2 regions of the Kineosporia sp. NBRC 101677 genome follow, and region 2 is predicted to be linked to the other one. Evidence: predicted binding sites of a transcription regulator. Region 2 holds the regulator's gene; the other holds the start of a gene.
The links. Region 2 encodes HrcA, which represses chaperone genes, less so after heat shock. Its sites were predicted from a motif close to GNTNGCACTCGGNNNNNCCGAGTGCNANC; they were not measured.

Region 1 (7,275 bases), on a different contig from region 2:
CTGCATCGGCGGCCGAGACCACCGCGGGTGACGTCCGGCGGCTACGAAAGCACCACCACCGACACCTGGGCCCCGGTCACTGCCCCCACGAGCTGGGTCACCTCGGACTCAGGCACCGCGAGCACCAGCACCCCGGCCAGAGCAGCGGCGTCGTCCGAGCCCGCTGCCCAGCCGCCCCCTGTCCCGCCCGCGTCCTCTTCCCAGGCTCTAGCTCCATTGCCTTGTCCGGAAGTGCTGAGCACCAGAGCATTACGGGCAGCGCGACGAGTGGTTGCCGGGCTCAGCGTCGAACTGCCCCCGCCCTCCTCAGCTGACCAGGTAGACGCTGTGCTGGCCAAGACGTCGACCCGCTGGCCCGCCCGCACCAGGGCGCTCCCCGCCGGATCGGTCAGCCGCACCGGTACAGCCACGGTGCCGGCCGGCAGGCCCTGCAGGAGCCCCGGACCCAGCAGGCGCACCTCGGTGATCGCCTCGCCCTCCTGAACCGGCCCCGCCAAAACCCGCCCCGGACCAACCCCCGACGCCGGCCTTGCCTTGGCTCCAGCCCTCCTGGCCGCAGGCTCAACCGAAGCTGCCGGCCCAGCCCACGCCGCAGATCGAGTGAAGGGTGTCGGCCCGGCCGACGCTGCGGACCGATCGAAGGGTGCCGGTCCGGCCGACGCTGCAGATCGAGCGGAGGGTGCCGGTCCGGCCGACGCCACCGGCCAAGCGGACACCGCCGACCCCGCCGACACCGCCGACCCCGCCGACCCCGCCGACATCGCAGAAGGTGCCGACCCAGTGGAAGGTGCCGACCCAGTGGAAGGTGCCGGCCCAGCGAAAGGTGCCGGCCCAGCCAAAGCCGCTGGCGCCACCCCCGCCCACGACCCTGCACCCGCCTCGCCTCCGCCCGGAGCCACTTCGACCGGCCACTGCACCCATTTCAGATCTGCCTCGGTGAGCCGGTGCCCGGCCGGAAGATCCTGCGTGGCCACCAGCACTGCCACAGTCTCCGGTGGCTCGGGACTGCCCAGCCGGACCGTGAACCAGACAGCGGCCAGGAGCAGCCCGACCGCGATCTTGGTGCGGTGCAGGGCGATCGTGAGGCGAAGGGTGCGCATCCGGCCGCTTCCCAGGCGGGGAGGATGGCGTAGTGCGTGCCAGCGTTCCACTGGCCGAGAGCGCTGCCACTTATGAAACAAGCTCTCTCGCGTCGCCTTCGAGGAGGCTGCGGGTCTGGGCGCCTGCTGGACCGACGCACGCCGGGGCGAGAACAGGTCGTCCACGGAAGCGTCAGCGCCGGCCCGTGTCAGCGACTCCCATGGCGGGGGAGAGGTGGAATCGGCATCCGGCGCGGCGAAGAGTGCAGCCTCGAGACCGGTGAAGATGGGCTCGGCACCTCGCGTGGCGGAAGGGGTCGGCCGCTCAGAAGCAGCCCGCCTCGGCCCGCGATCACCAGGCCCGAGGAGGTCGGGGACCCATCCGCCCACCGGTCGATTCGCTGGCATGAAGGAAAGCTAGCCAGAGGGATCGCACCCTCGAAGGGGTAAGACCGGGCCTGTGGACAAACCGGCAGTCGTGCCTGCTGTGGAAAGCAGAAACACGAACGCCCCGCGGCCCGGAGGGCGCGGGGCGTTCGGCAGCAGACGTCAGGCTGCGCTACCGCTCGAGGCGGTGGAGGCCGACGAGGTCGAGTTGCTCTTCGACTCGGACGAGCCCGAGGAACCCGAGGAGGAGCCCGACGTGGAGCTGGACGAGCTGCCCGAGTCCGAGGAGGACGAGGACGTCGACGCAGGGGTGGTGGTGCTGCTGGTCGAGGTACCGCGCGAGTCGTTGCGGTAGAAGCCCGAGCCCTTGAACACGATGCCCACGGAGTTGAAGACCTTGCGGAGCTTGCCCGAGCACTCCGGGCACGTGGTCAGTGCGTCATCACTGAACGCCTGCTGCGCCTCGAAGCCGTGGTTGCACTCGGTGCACGCATAGACGTACGTGGGCACGTCGTCCTCCTGATAGACGGCTGGCACTCTCTAGTCTTGAGTGCCAATAGTAATGCACGGGCGGGTGTCGCTTCGACGGACGACTGCCTGGTCATCGGCGAGAATCATCCGGTCGGCAGTGGAACGGGTCGTGGGGGACTGCCATTCCCGCCTCAGCCGCAGGGGCAAAGGGACCGATCGAACCGGGGGAAAGACCAGACCGAGGAGACGGGACTGCGAATGGCGAGCGAGGCCGAGATCCGGGCGATGCGGCAGGCGATCGGGCTGGCGGCCCGAGGGCTGGCCACTGCCCTGCCCAACCCGGTGGTGGGGTGCGTGCTGCTGGACCCCGACGGGACCGTGGTGGCGCAGGGGTGGCACGAGCGGGCCGGCGGACCGCATGCCGAGGTAGTGGCTCTGAGGGCCGCAGGGGAGCGCGCCCGGGGCACTACCGCGGTGGTGACGTTGGAGCCGTGCAACCACACCGGACGCACCGGCCCGTGTTCCGAGGCTTTGCTGGCCGCGGGCGTCCAAAAGGTCGTTATTGCCGTTCCCGACCCCTCCGACGCCGCCGCCGGCGGGGCCGAGAGGCTTCGCCGAGCCGGCCTGGAGGTCGAGGTCGGGGTGCTGGCCGACGAGGCCGAACGCGGTCTCGAGCCGGGGGAGGGCAACGAGGTCTGGCTCACCGCCGTCCGTAAGCAGCGGCCGTTCGTGACCTGGAAGTTCGCCGCCACGCTGGACGGGCGGGTGGCCGCGCAGGACGGCACGAGTCAATGGATCACCAGCGTCGAGGCCCGTAGTGACGTGCACCGTTTGCGCGCCCAGGTAGACACGATGCTGGTGGGGGTAGGCACGGTTCTGGCCGACGACCCGCTGCTGACCGTGCGGGATGCGGAGGGCAATCCCCTGGAGCATCAGCCGTTGCGGGTAGTGGCCGACACCCACAACCGCACGCCCGCGAACGCGCGCATCCGCGGCGACGACGCACCGACCTGGATTGCTACGGGCGAAGAAGTTGGGACGTCCGTGGGCACCGATGCCGATGCGGCGGGCGACGGCGGTGGTCGCCTCGGGCTGGACCTGCACGCCCTGATGCGCGCGCTGTACGCGCGTGAGCGCCGACACGTGCTGCTCGAGGGCGGCCCCCGGATGGCCGGGGCGATGGTCGAGGCGGGGCTGGTGGACCGGGTGGTCGCCTACCTGGCCCCGGCCCTGCTCGGCGCCGGGCCGAACGCCATGCTCGACGCCGGGATCACGACTATTGCCGACGTCTGGCGTCTGGACCTGGTCGACGTGCGCCAGGTCGGAAACGATGTGCGAGTGCTCGCACGGCCCCGGACGAGGTGACCCCCGGCACCTCGGGCGGAACGCTCGGACGCACGGAGCCGGCCGCGACGCGGGGGCGGGCGGTGCGACCCTCGCCCTCCCTCTTGTCGTGCCAGCCGGAGAGCTTGCCGCCCAGGCTGATCGCCTTCAGGCGGTCCTCCGTGGCCGACCGGGCCGAGGCCGGGGTGACCACGATCAGGTCGTCGCCGTGCCGCAGCGCGGTGCGGTTGTCCGGCACGATCGCCTCCCCGTCGCGCAGGATCAGCGTGACGTTGGCGCCGGCCGGCAGGCGGAGCTCGAAGATCTCCACGCCGTGCAGCCTCGACTCCGGCCCCACGTGGGCCTCCAGCACGTCGGCCCCCTGAGCCCCGAGCGGTACGGACTCCACCTCCAGGCCGACCGTGGGGGAGTCGTCGCTGAGCCCGAGACGCCGGGCTACCCAGGGCAGGGTGGGTGCCTGCACCAGCGTGAAGATCAGCACCAGGCAGAAGACGATGTCGAAGAGCTGGCTGGCGTTCTCCACCCCCTGAGCCACCGGCACCGTGGCCAGGACCACCGGCACTGCACCCCGCAGCCCGGCCCAGGACAGGAACGCCTGGTCGCGCAGCGAGACCCGGAACCAGCTGACCGACGCGGCCACCGACAGCGGCCGGGCCACCAGCAGCAGCACCAGGCCGATCAGGAAGGCCGGGCCGACCGCGGCGGGCAGCCGCTCCGGCGAGGCCAGCAGCCCGAGCAGGACGAACAGGCCGATCTGGGCGATCCAGCCCAGGCCCTCGGCGAAGCCCCGCACCGCCACCCCGTGCGGCAGCCGGGAGTTCCCGATCACCAACGAGCACAGATACACGGCGATGAATCCGGAGGCGTGGATGGTGGCCGCCGCCCCGTAGGAGCCGATCGCGAAGGCGAACACCGCGATCGGGTAGAGGCCGGAGGAGGGCAGCGCCACCCGGCGCAGCGCGATCGCCGCCAGCCAGCCGATGCCCAGCCCGATCCCGGTGCCCACGACCAGCTCGAAGACCGCCTCGTAGAGCAGGTACGCGATGCCGTGCGACTCGCCGCCGTGCGCCACCTCGGTCAGCGCGATGACGATGATCACGACCGGGGCGTCGTTGAAACCGGACTCGGCCTCCAGCATGCCGACCAGCCGGGGCGGCAGCGGCACCCGGCGCAGCACCGAGAACACCGCCGCGGCGTCGGTCGAGGAGATCGCCGCCCCCAGCAGCAGGGCCAGCGGCCACTCCAGGCTGAGGATGTAGTGCGCGGCGGCTCCGGCCACGGCCACCGAGACCGTGGTGCCCACGGTGGCCAGCAGGGCGGCCGGGGCCACCGACGGCCGGATCGTCTTCCACTTGGTGGTCAGCCCGCCCTCGGCCAGGATCAGCACCAGCGCGGCGTAGCCGAGCACCGAGGTCAGCTCGGCGTTCTCGAACTCCAGGCCGAACCCGCCCTCGCCGATGATCAGGCCGAGGGCCAGGTAGAGAAGCAGTGACGGAAAACCGGTTCCCACGGACAGGCGCACCGCCGCCACGGCGGCGAGCAGGACTGCCGGACCGGCGAGCAGCGCTAGGTTGAGCTGCTCAATCGTCAAATTTATGGCCTTTCGTGGCGCACAGTCGGTTCACAGGCCGCCCTCAGCCCGCTGTGGATCCTATCGGTCGCCCACGGTGTCCAGCCCGACGGCCGGTGCGGCGTGCCCCGGAACAGTGGCTATTGTTCCTGCCGTGACCCGTCGCCGTGCCCTCCGTGTAACGGCCATCGGCTCCGCAGTCGTCGCCGTGATCGCCGTGGTCGTCGTCGCCGTACTGGCGGTGACGCTGATCCGCCGTCCGCTGCCCGACCGCGGCGGCGAGGTGTCGATGCCGGGCCTGTCCGGTGAGGCGCGGGTGATCCGGGACGACCGGGGTGTGCCGCAGATCTACGCGGACAACGCCGAGGACCTGTTCCGCGTGCAGGGTTACGTCAGCGCCCAGGACCGGTTCTTCGAGATGGACCTGCGCCGGCACATCACCGCCGGCCGGCTGAGCGAGCTGGTCGGCGAGGACGAGGACGCGCTGACCGCCGACAAGCTGATCCGCACCCTGGGCTGGCGGCAGGTCGCCGAGGAGGAGTTCACGAAGGCGACCGAGTCCACCAAGGCCTACCTGGAGGCCTACGCGGCCGGCGTGAACGAGTACATCGAGGGCCGGTCCAAGTCCGAGCTCAACGTCACCTACACGATCCTCGAGCGCAGCCACGACCTGGCCGACATCGAGCCGTGGACGCCGGTCGACTCACTGGCCTGGATCAAGGCGATGGCCTGGGACCTGCGCAGCAACTACGGCGAGGAACTGCAGCGCGCCCAGGCGATCAACACCGTGCGCAACGCCGAGCGGGTCGAGCAGCTGTTCCCCGACTACCCCTACGAAGAGCACCCGCCGATCATCGAGGGCGAGGCCGCCGACGGGAACCAGGCGGGCTCCGGCGCGCAGGCGAACCCGGGCAAGGGCAACAAGAACAACAACCAGAACAACGAGCAGAACGAGAACCCGGACGAGGAGCAGGGCACCTCCCCGGAGGGCACGCCCACCCCCGACCCGTCGGCCACCGGCACCCCCAGCAGCAGCGCGACGGTGGAGAACGCCTCCCTGGTGCAGCAGAGCACGGTCCTCAGCAGCGACGCCGCCCAGCAGGCCCTGAGCGCGGCCACCAACGCCCTCGACGGCCTGCCCGACGTGCTCGGCGGCAGCTCCGAGGGCAACGGCTCCAACTCCTGGGTGGTGGCCGGCGACCTGACCGAGAGCGGTCTGCCGCTGCTGGCCAACGACCCGCACCTGGGCGTCTCCGCCCCGGGCATCTGGACGCAGGTCGGCCTGCACTGCAACACGGTGTCCGAGGCCTGCCCGTTCGACGTCTCCGGCTACACCTTCGCCGGTCTGCCCGGCGTGGTGATCGGCCACAATGCCCGGATCAGCTGGGGCCTGACCAACCTGGGCCCCGACGTCAGTGACTTCTTCCTGGAGAACGTCAACGGCGAGTCGTACCTGGTCGACGGCAACAGCCAGCCCCTCGAGACCCGGCCGGAGACGATTAAGGTGGCCGGGGGCGACCCGGTGACCATCAACGTCCGTTCGACCAAGCACGGCCCGCTGATCTCCGACGTGCTCACCGACGTGGCCAAGGCGGGCCAGACCTCCCCGGTCCCGGGCGAGAAGATCCTGCGCGGCAGCACCTACGCAGTGGCGCTGAGCTGGACCGCCCTCTCGCCGGGCACCTCGATGGAGGCGATCCTGGGGCTGAACGTGGCTCAGGACTTCGAGTCGTTCCGCAAGGCCGTGCAGAAGCTCGACGCCCCGGCGCAGAGCGTGATCTACGCCGACGTCGACGGCAACATCGGCTACCAGGCTCCCGGCCGCGTCCCCCTCCGCGGCAAGGGCGACCCGCAGGCCAAGGTGCCCGCCGACGGCACCTGGCCGCAGATCGGCTGGGACTCCCGCTACGACTGGACCGGGTTCGTCAAGAAGCGCGACCTGCCCTGGGTGGAGAACCCGCGCTCGGGCTACATCGTCGCCGCGAACCAGGCGGTCACCGGGCCCGACGGCACCGCCCAGCTGACCAGCGACTGGGACTACGGCTTCCGTTCGCAGCGCATCCAGAAGCTGATCGAGGGCGCCCGCGCCGACCATCCGATCACCATGGAAGACATGCGTGAGGTGCAGAACGACACCTACAACGCGATCGCCGAGATGCTCGTGCCCACGCTCCTGGAGCTGGCCACCACCACCGACGAGTTCACCCAGAGCGGCGTGGAGCTGCTCGAGGGGTGGGACTACATGCAGCCCACCGACTCGGCCGCGGCGGCCTACTTCAACACCGTCTGGGCCAAGCTGCTCGACCTGACCTTCGCCGACGAGCTCCCCGAGGGCTTCCGGGCCGACGGTGGCGACCGCTGGTTCCAGGTGGTCAGCATGCTGATGGACGACCCGAAGGACGAGTGGTGGGACGACGGCCGCAC
Region 2 (7,275 bases):
CCACCTCGGTGGCCGTCTCGACCGCCTGCTCGTCCCGCCCGCCCTTGGCCAGCGCCTGCACCAGGCCGAACCGCAGCGCCGGGGGCTCGTGCTGCTCGACCGAGGTGACCAGCAGGTCCAGCCGGTCCTTGGTGCTGGCGGTGACGTCGCAACGCGCAACCACACCCGAGCCGTCGGCCAGCTCGACCGTCTCCCCGGCTCGGATCCGCCGTACGGAGGCCGCGTGCCGGCCCTCTTCACCGTCCAGCACCAGGGCCGACTGCGGGCCTACCCCCGACAGGGCGCCCTCCGCGGCGAAAAACCTGGGCAGCGTCATGAATCCGCCTTCATCTTCCTGGCCGCGAAGGCCCTACCCCACCGGCGCCCACGGACGTCCACAAACTTGCTTACAGACGTCCTTGGGTTCAGTTCTGGACTCAGCGGCCGGAGAAGCGGTCGCGCAGCTTCGAGAACACACTGGTGTGCACCGGAGTCATCCGGCCTGCCGGACGGTCCTCGCCACGCAGCTTGGCGAACTGACGCAGCAGCTCTTCCTGCTGCTCGTCGAGCTTCGTGGGGGTGACCACCGCCAGGTGCACCACCAGATCGCCCCGGCCCCCGCCGCGAAGGTGGGTGACCCCCAGCCCGCGCATGGTGGTGGCCTCGCCGGCCTGGGCGCCGGAACGGACCTCGAAGCTCTCCACCCCGTCCAGGGTCTCCAGCTCGATCGTCGTGCCCAGGGCGGCCGCCGTCATCGGCACCTCGACGGTGCAGTGGATGTCGTCGCCGCGCCGGGTGAAGACCGCGTGCTGACGCTCCACGATCTCGACGTACAGGTCACCGGCCGGGCCACCGCCGGGCCCGATCTCGGCCTGGCCGGAGAGCTGGATGCGGGTGCCGGTCTCGACCCCGGCGGGCACCTTGATGGTCAGGCTGCGGCGCGAGCGCACCCGGCCCTCGCCGGAGCACTCCAGGCAGGGGCTGGGGATCACGGTGCCGAAGCCCTGGCAGGCGACGCAGGCCTGGGTGGTCATCACCTGGCCGAGGAACGAGCGGGCCACCCGCTGGGTCTGGCCCCGGCCCTTGCACACGTCGCAGATCTGCGGCTGGGTGCCCGGCTGGCAGCAGCTGCCGGAACAGACCGGGCAGACCACGGCGGTGTCCAGCTGCAGCTCGCGCTGGCCGCCGAAGGCCGCCTCGGACAGGTCGATCTCGATCCGGATCAGCGCGTCCTGGCCGCGACGCTGACGCGGCAGCGGACCCCGCGCGGCGCCCCCGGCGGCACCTCCGAAGAAGGTCTCGAAGATGTCGGTGAAGCCGAACCCGGCGCCGAAGCCACCGGCCCCGTTCGGGTCGCCGCCGTTGTCGTACGCCTGGCGTTTCTCCGGGCTGGAGAGGACCTCGTAGGCGCGCCCGACCTCCTTGAACCGTTCCGAGGCCTCCTCGCTCGGGTTCACGTCGGGGTGCAGCTGGCGGGCCAGCTTCCGGTACGCCTTCTTGATCTCCTCGGGGCTGGCCGTCCGGGAAACCCCGAGCACCTCGTAGTAATCGCTCACGGCGGTGATGTTCTCTCCAGGTCGGTGCAATGAAGGGTGCGGTCAGGTTTCAGGATTCGCGGCGGGTCGGGCCGGCCCGGCTCCCAGCATGGGTCACGATGCCAGGATCCGGGAGACGTAGCGGGCCACCGCGCGCACGGCCGCCATCGTGTTGGGGTAGTCCATCCGGGTCGGGCCGAGCACGCCCAGGCGCGCCACGACCTCCCCCTGCGAGGCGTAACCGCTGGAGACCACCGAAGCTTCCATCAGCCCGATGTGCGCGGTCTCGCGGCCGATCAGCACGCCCACGCCACCGGCGCCGTCGGCCATCTCGGTGAGCAGCTTGAGCAGCACGACGTGCTCCTCGATGGCCTCCAGGACCGGGCCGATGGTCTGCACGAAGTCGGTGCCCGAGCGCGCCAGGTTGGCCGTGCCGGCCAGCACGATGCGCTCTTCGCGCTCGATGTCGAGCGAGTCCTCGAGGGCCTCGATCACGGCCCTGACCAGGGCCGTCTCGTCCGGCGCGAACATCTCGGGCAGGGCCGCGACCAGGTCGCTGACCTCGGTCAGGCGGCGGCCGGCGACGGCCTGGTTGAGCCGGCTGCGCAGGCTCGACAGGGTGGCCTCGGAGACCTCGCCGGCCTGCGGCACCATCCGCTGCTCGACCCGGCCGGTGTTGGTGATCAGGATGACCAGCAGCCGGTTGCCCTCCAGGGCCACCAGCTCGACGTGACGCACCGTGGAGCGGCTCAGCGACGGGTACTGCACCACCGCGACCTGGCGGGTCAGCTGGGCCAGCAGGCGGGTGGTGCGGGTCACCACGTCGTCCAGGTCGACGGCGCCGTCGAGGAGCGTCTGGATCGCCCGCTTCTCGGCCTGCGACAGCGGCTTGACCCCGCTGAGCCGGTCGACGAACATCCGGTAGCCCTTGTCGGTGGGCACCCGCCCGGCGCTGGTGTGCGGCTGGGCGATGTACCCCTCGTCCTCCAGCGCGGCCATGTCGTTGCGGATGGTGGCCGGCGACACCCCCAGCGAGTGCCGTTCCACCAGGGCGCGCGAGCCGACCGGCTCCCGCGTCTCCACGTAGTCCTCGACGATGGCGCGCAGCACGGCGAGCTTGCGTTCCTCGCTCATGCCACCCCACCTCTCAGTCACGATCCATGGCGTTGCGCCGGGTCTCCGGGTGATCGGAAGACCCTGGCACTCACGCCGCCGGAGTGCCAGTTTACGGCCCTCCGGGCACCGATGTGTGTCCCCGGCGGGTCGGCTAGGTCTCTCGGCGGACGCTGGCTACGGTCGCGCCATGGTTCCCAGTCTGCCCAGGATGCCCGGTTCGGCACGTGGCCCACAGGGCGCGGGAGCGCCTCCGGGCGATCGTTACGCTGGCGACGTGCTCGCCCGTGCGCGCCAGAAACCGCAGCTCAGGACGGAGCCGGCCGAGCCCGGGCTGGTGGTGGAGGACGTCGAGACAGGGTTCGTCGGGGCTGTGGTGCGCACCGAGAAGAGCGGCGGCATGCACCTGGTCGTGCTGGAGGACCGGAAGGGCCGCACCCGTTCCTTCCCCCTCGGCCCGGGCTTCTGGGTGGACGGAGTGGCGGTGCAACTGGTTCCGCCACGGGTCGGTGGTTCAACTGCTGCCACCGGTCCGGTCCGGCCGGTGAACCTGCGCAGCGCCTCGGGATCGGTGGCGGTGACCGACCACCGGGCCCGGGTGGCGCGGGCCTCGCGGATCCTGGTCGAGGGCAAGCACGACGCCGAGCTGGTGGAGAAGATCTGGGGCCACGACCTGCGGGTCGAGGGCGTGGTGGTGGTGCCGCTGCACGGGGTCGACGACCTGGCCGCGGCGGTCGCGGACTTCGGGCCCGGACCGGGCCGGCGGCTCGGGATCCTGGTCGACCACCTGGTGGCCGGCAGCAAGGAGTGGCACGAGGCGGCCGCGGTGACCCGGGTGGCCGGAGCGCGTGAGCACGTGCTGGTGGTCGGGCACCCGTTCGTCGACGTGTGGCAGGCGGTCCGGCCGAAGTGCCTGGGCATCCCCGCCTGGCCGGTGATCCCCCGCGGCCGGCCCTGGAAGGAGGGCGTGCTGCAGGCGCTGGGCTGGCCGCACGCCGACCAGGCCGACGTGGCCGAGGGCTGGCAGCGCATCCTGGCCTCGGTGAACAGCTTCGCCGACCTGGAGCCGGACCTGCTCGGCCGGGTCGAGGAACTGATCGACTTCGTCACCGCCGACGAGCAGGATCGTTGAGCGGGGCTGAGACGTTCAGTCTGTGCAGCCGTGTCGACAGGGGAAGGGGCCGGCCATGAGCCAGGAGAACGAGCCGACGCAGTACACATCGATCATCCCTGGTCAGGAAGATCTCGACCGGCCCTCGAGCATGGGCGGGCAGAACCCGTGGGCGCAGCAGGCCCGGCAGTACGAGCAGAACCCCTCGCCCGACGACGACTTCCTGCAGGGGCGCTACCGCAGCACGCCGCCCCCGGAGCCTGAGCAGTCCCAGCCCTCGCCTCAGCCCCAGCCCTCACCTCAGCCCTCGCCCCAGCCTCAATCCACCTGGAACCCGCCGAGCCAGCCTCGGGTGACCAGTCCGCCGGCCGGCTCGCTCACCCAGAAAGAGACGAACCAGTGGGCGGCCGGGGCCCACGCCGGTGGCCTGCTGGCCTGGATCCCGGTCGTGCCGCTGATTCCGGCGGTCGCGATCTACGCCGTGTACAAGGACCGCAGCCCCTACATCAAGGAGCAGGCCCTGGAGGCGATCAACTTCCAGATCTGCATCCTGATCGCCTACGTCCTGGCTTCGCTGATCGACCGCCTGCCCGTCCTCGGCGGTTTCACCACGCTGGTCTGGGCGGTCTCGGCCGTGTTCGCCGTCATCGGCGCCGTGGCGGCGTTGCGCGGTGATCGCTACCGGTACCCGTTCACGCGCCGTTTCGTGAGCTGACCAACCAACTAAGGACGCCTGTGAGCGGCAGAGGCTCACAGGCGTCCTTAGTTGGAAATCAGTTCAGGAAAGCAGAGCCCGCACCACAGCGTCGGCCAGCAACCGCCCCCGCCGGGTCAGCACCACGGTGCCCTGGACGGCCGGTTCCGGCTCGACCAGCCCGTTAGCCAGCACCTCGGCCAGAACGATGCCCGGGTCTCCGTGCAGCCCAGCTTCTTTCAGGGGAAGCCCTTCGCGCAGGCGGGAGCGCAGCAGCACTTCTTCCAGCTGGCGGGCCTGTGCGTCGAGCACCTCACGCCCCTGGGCCGGACTCTCCCCTGCCTCGATCCGCGCCGCGTAAGCAGTGGGGTGCCGCACGTTCCACCAACGCACTCCCCCGACGTGGGAATGCGCGCCAGGACCGACCCCCCACCAGTCGTCTCCCCGCCAGTAAGCCAGGTTGTGCTGGCAGGCATCGGCCGGGGTACGCGCCCAGTTGCTCACCTCGTACCAGGTCAGCCCGGCGGCCGAGATCAGCTCGTCGGCCAGCTCGTACTTGTCGGCCTCGTCGTCGTCATCCGGCGCCTTCACCTCACCGCGCCGCACCCGGGCCGCCAGCCGCGTGCCGGCTTCGACCACCAGCGCATAGGCCGAAAGATGGTCCGGCTCACAGGCCAGCGCCGCCTCCAGGCTCGCCCGCCAGTCGCTCAGACTCTCGCCCGGCGTGCCGTAGATCAGGTCCAGACTGACCGACAGCCCCACATCCCGGGCCCAGCGCACGACATCCGGAATGCGTTTGGGATCATGCGTACGGTCGAGCACGGCCAGCACGTGGCGCACCTGTGACTGCATGCCGAACGAGACCCGCGTTACCCCGGCCTGAGCCAGCGCTGCCAGCGAATCGGGCGTTACGGAGTCTGGATTCGCCTCCACGGTGACCTCGGCGCCCGGCACCAGCCCGAAGTTGTCGCGTACCCCAGAGATCAGCAACGCCAGATCACTGGCCGGCAGGAGAGTGGGCGTACCCCCGCCGACGAACACGGTGGAGACCGGTCGCTCGGCTACCCCGGCCCGGGAAAGCACCGAGGAAGCGAACGAGAGCTCTTGCACAGCGGTTCCGGCGTACGCGGCCTGACTTGCCCCACCGCCCAGCTCTTTCGCGGTGTAGGTGTTGAAATCGCAGTAACCGCAGCGCACCGCACAGAACGGCACGTGCAGGTAGACCCCGAAGGCTCGCTCTGCAGCACCGACCGCGGCCGAGGCGGGGAGGGCACCGTCGAGCGGAGCGGGCTCACCGTCGGGAGGGGGACCGGCCATTGCTCAACCTCGTCTGATTGCTCGTTGGGCCACCCGACGGATGGCCGGATCCAGTTCCAGCCCGAGCGCCGCGAATGCATCGATGAGCGTGCGCATCCGCGCCGGATCGGCCCCGGTGAGAAAATCGCCCACCACGATCCCGTGCTCCGGCCGGAACAGCACCCGCACCTCGTCACCCGCCGAGACTGCACCGGTCTGAAGCACTTTCAGGTACGCACCCGGACGGTTGGCGACACTGAAGCGCCGGACCCAGCCCCGCTCGTCCATACGTTCTGCGAAAGTACGGCAGGGGGTGCGCGGCATCGTCACCTCGACCACCACGTCCTCGCCGATCGACCAACGCTCGCCGATCTCGGCGCCGGTCACGTCGATGCCGTGGGTGCGCAGGTTCTCGCCGAACAGACCGGGCTTGATCTCCCGGTCCAGCTCGGCCTCCCACCAGGCGACGTCCTCGTCGGCATAGGCGTAGACCGCCTTACCCGGCCCGCCGTGGTGCCGGCGGTCGGCCTGGGTGTCTCCCACCAGCCCGAGCGGACCGACCTCGACCGGGCCGGCCACCGGACGTTTGTCGATGGCCGTCTGCTTCACCGCCTTGTTCCAGGGCAGGTCGCGCAGCTCGTACACCACCGAGACTGCGCTGACCCGGCCCCCGGCACCGTCGTGATCGGAATCCATCCGCCGACCGCTACTTCTTACGGTCTCCGGTCGGAGCGTCGCTGGACAGCGCGGCGATGAAGGCCTCCTGCGGAACCTCCACCCGGCCGACCATCTTCATCCGCTTCTTGCCTTCCTTCTGCTTCTCCAGCAGCTTGCGCTTGCGGCTGATGTCACCGCCGTAGCACTTGGCCAGCACGTCCTTCCGGATCGCGCTGATGTTCTCGCGGGCGATGATCCGGGCCCCGATCGCGGCCTGGATCGGCACCTCGAACTGCTGGCGCGGGATCAGCTTGCGCAGCTTGCCGGTCATCATCACGCCGTAGGAGTAGGCCTTGTCGGCGTGCACGATGGTGCTGAACGCGTCGACCGGCTCGCCCTGCAGCAGGATGTCGACCTTGACCAGCTTGGCCACCTGCTCGCCGTCGGTGTCGTAGTCGAGCGAGGCGTAGCCCTTGGTGCGGGACTTCAGCTGGTCGAAGAAGTCGAACACGATCTCGGCGAGCGGCAGCGTGTACCGCATCTCCACCCGGTCTTCCGACAGGTAGTCCATGCCGCGCAGCGAGCCGCGCCGTTCCTGGCACAGCTCCATGATCGAGCCGATGTACTCGGCCGGCGCCAGCATGGTGGCCCGCACGATCGGCTCGCGCACCTCGTTGACCTTGCCGCCGGGGAACTCGGACGGGTTGGTCACCGTGATCTCCGAGCCGTCCTCCATCGTCACCTGGTAGATGACGTTGGGGGCGGTGGAGATCAGGTCCAGCCCGAACTCGCGCTCCAGCCGCTCCCGGACGATCTCCAGGTGCAGCAGGCCGAGGAAGCCGCAGCGGAACCCGAAGCCCAGGGCCACCGACGACTCCGGCTCGTAGACC

Region 1: a site for HrcA is predicted at 1,996-2,024, ahead of QSK18_RS35875 (FmdB family zinc ribbon protein). Genes of this name have one in related genera too.

The regions. Positions count from the first base shown of each region.
Region 1 is NZ_BSTA01000002.1:454,717-461,991, forward strand. It holds gene QSK18_RS07580 (RcpC/CpaB family pilus assembly protein) at 42-497, opposite strand; gene QSK18_RS07585 (hypothetical protein) at 562-864, opposite strand; partial or broken gene QSK18_RS35870 (SAF domain-containing protein) at 897-1,487, opposite strand; gene QSK18_RS35875 (FmdB family zinc ribbon protein) at 1,629-1,976, opposite strand; gene ribD (bifunctional diaminohydroxyphosphoribosylaminopyrimidine deaminase/5-amino-6-(5-phosphoribosylamino)uracil reductase RibD) at 2,196-3,302, shown strand; gene QSK18_RS07605 (potassium/proton antiporter) at 3,214-4,872, opposite strand; gene QSK18_RS07610 (penicillin acylase family protein) at 5,006-7,275, shown strand, end outside.
Region 2 is NZ_BSTA01000009.1:130,103-137,377, forward strand. It holds gene QSK18_RS25060 (16S rRNA (uracil(1498)-N(3))-methyltransferase) at 1-316, opposite strand, end outside; gene dnaJ (molecular chaperone DnaJ) at 417-1,535, opposite strand; gene hrcA (heat-inducible transcriptional repressor HrcA) at 1,629-2,648, opposite strand; gene QSK18_RS25075 (DUF3097 domain-containing protein) at 2,839-3,759, shown strand; gene QSK18_RS25080 (DUF4870 domain-containing protein) at 3,815-4,453, shown strand; gene hemW (radical SAM family heme chaperone HemW) at 4,517-5,749, opposite strand; gene QSK18_RS25090 (MOSC domain-containing protein) at 5,753-6,424, opposite strand; gene lepA (translation elongation factor 4) at 6,435-7,275, opposite strand, start outside.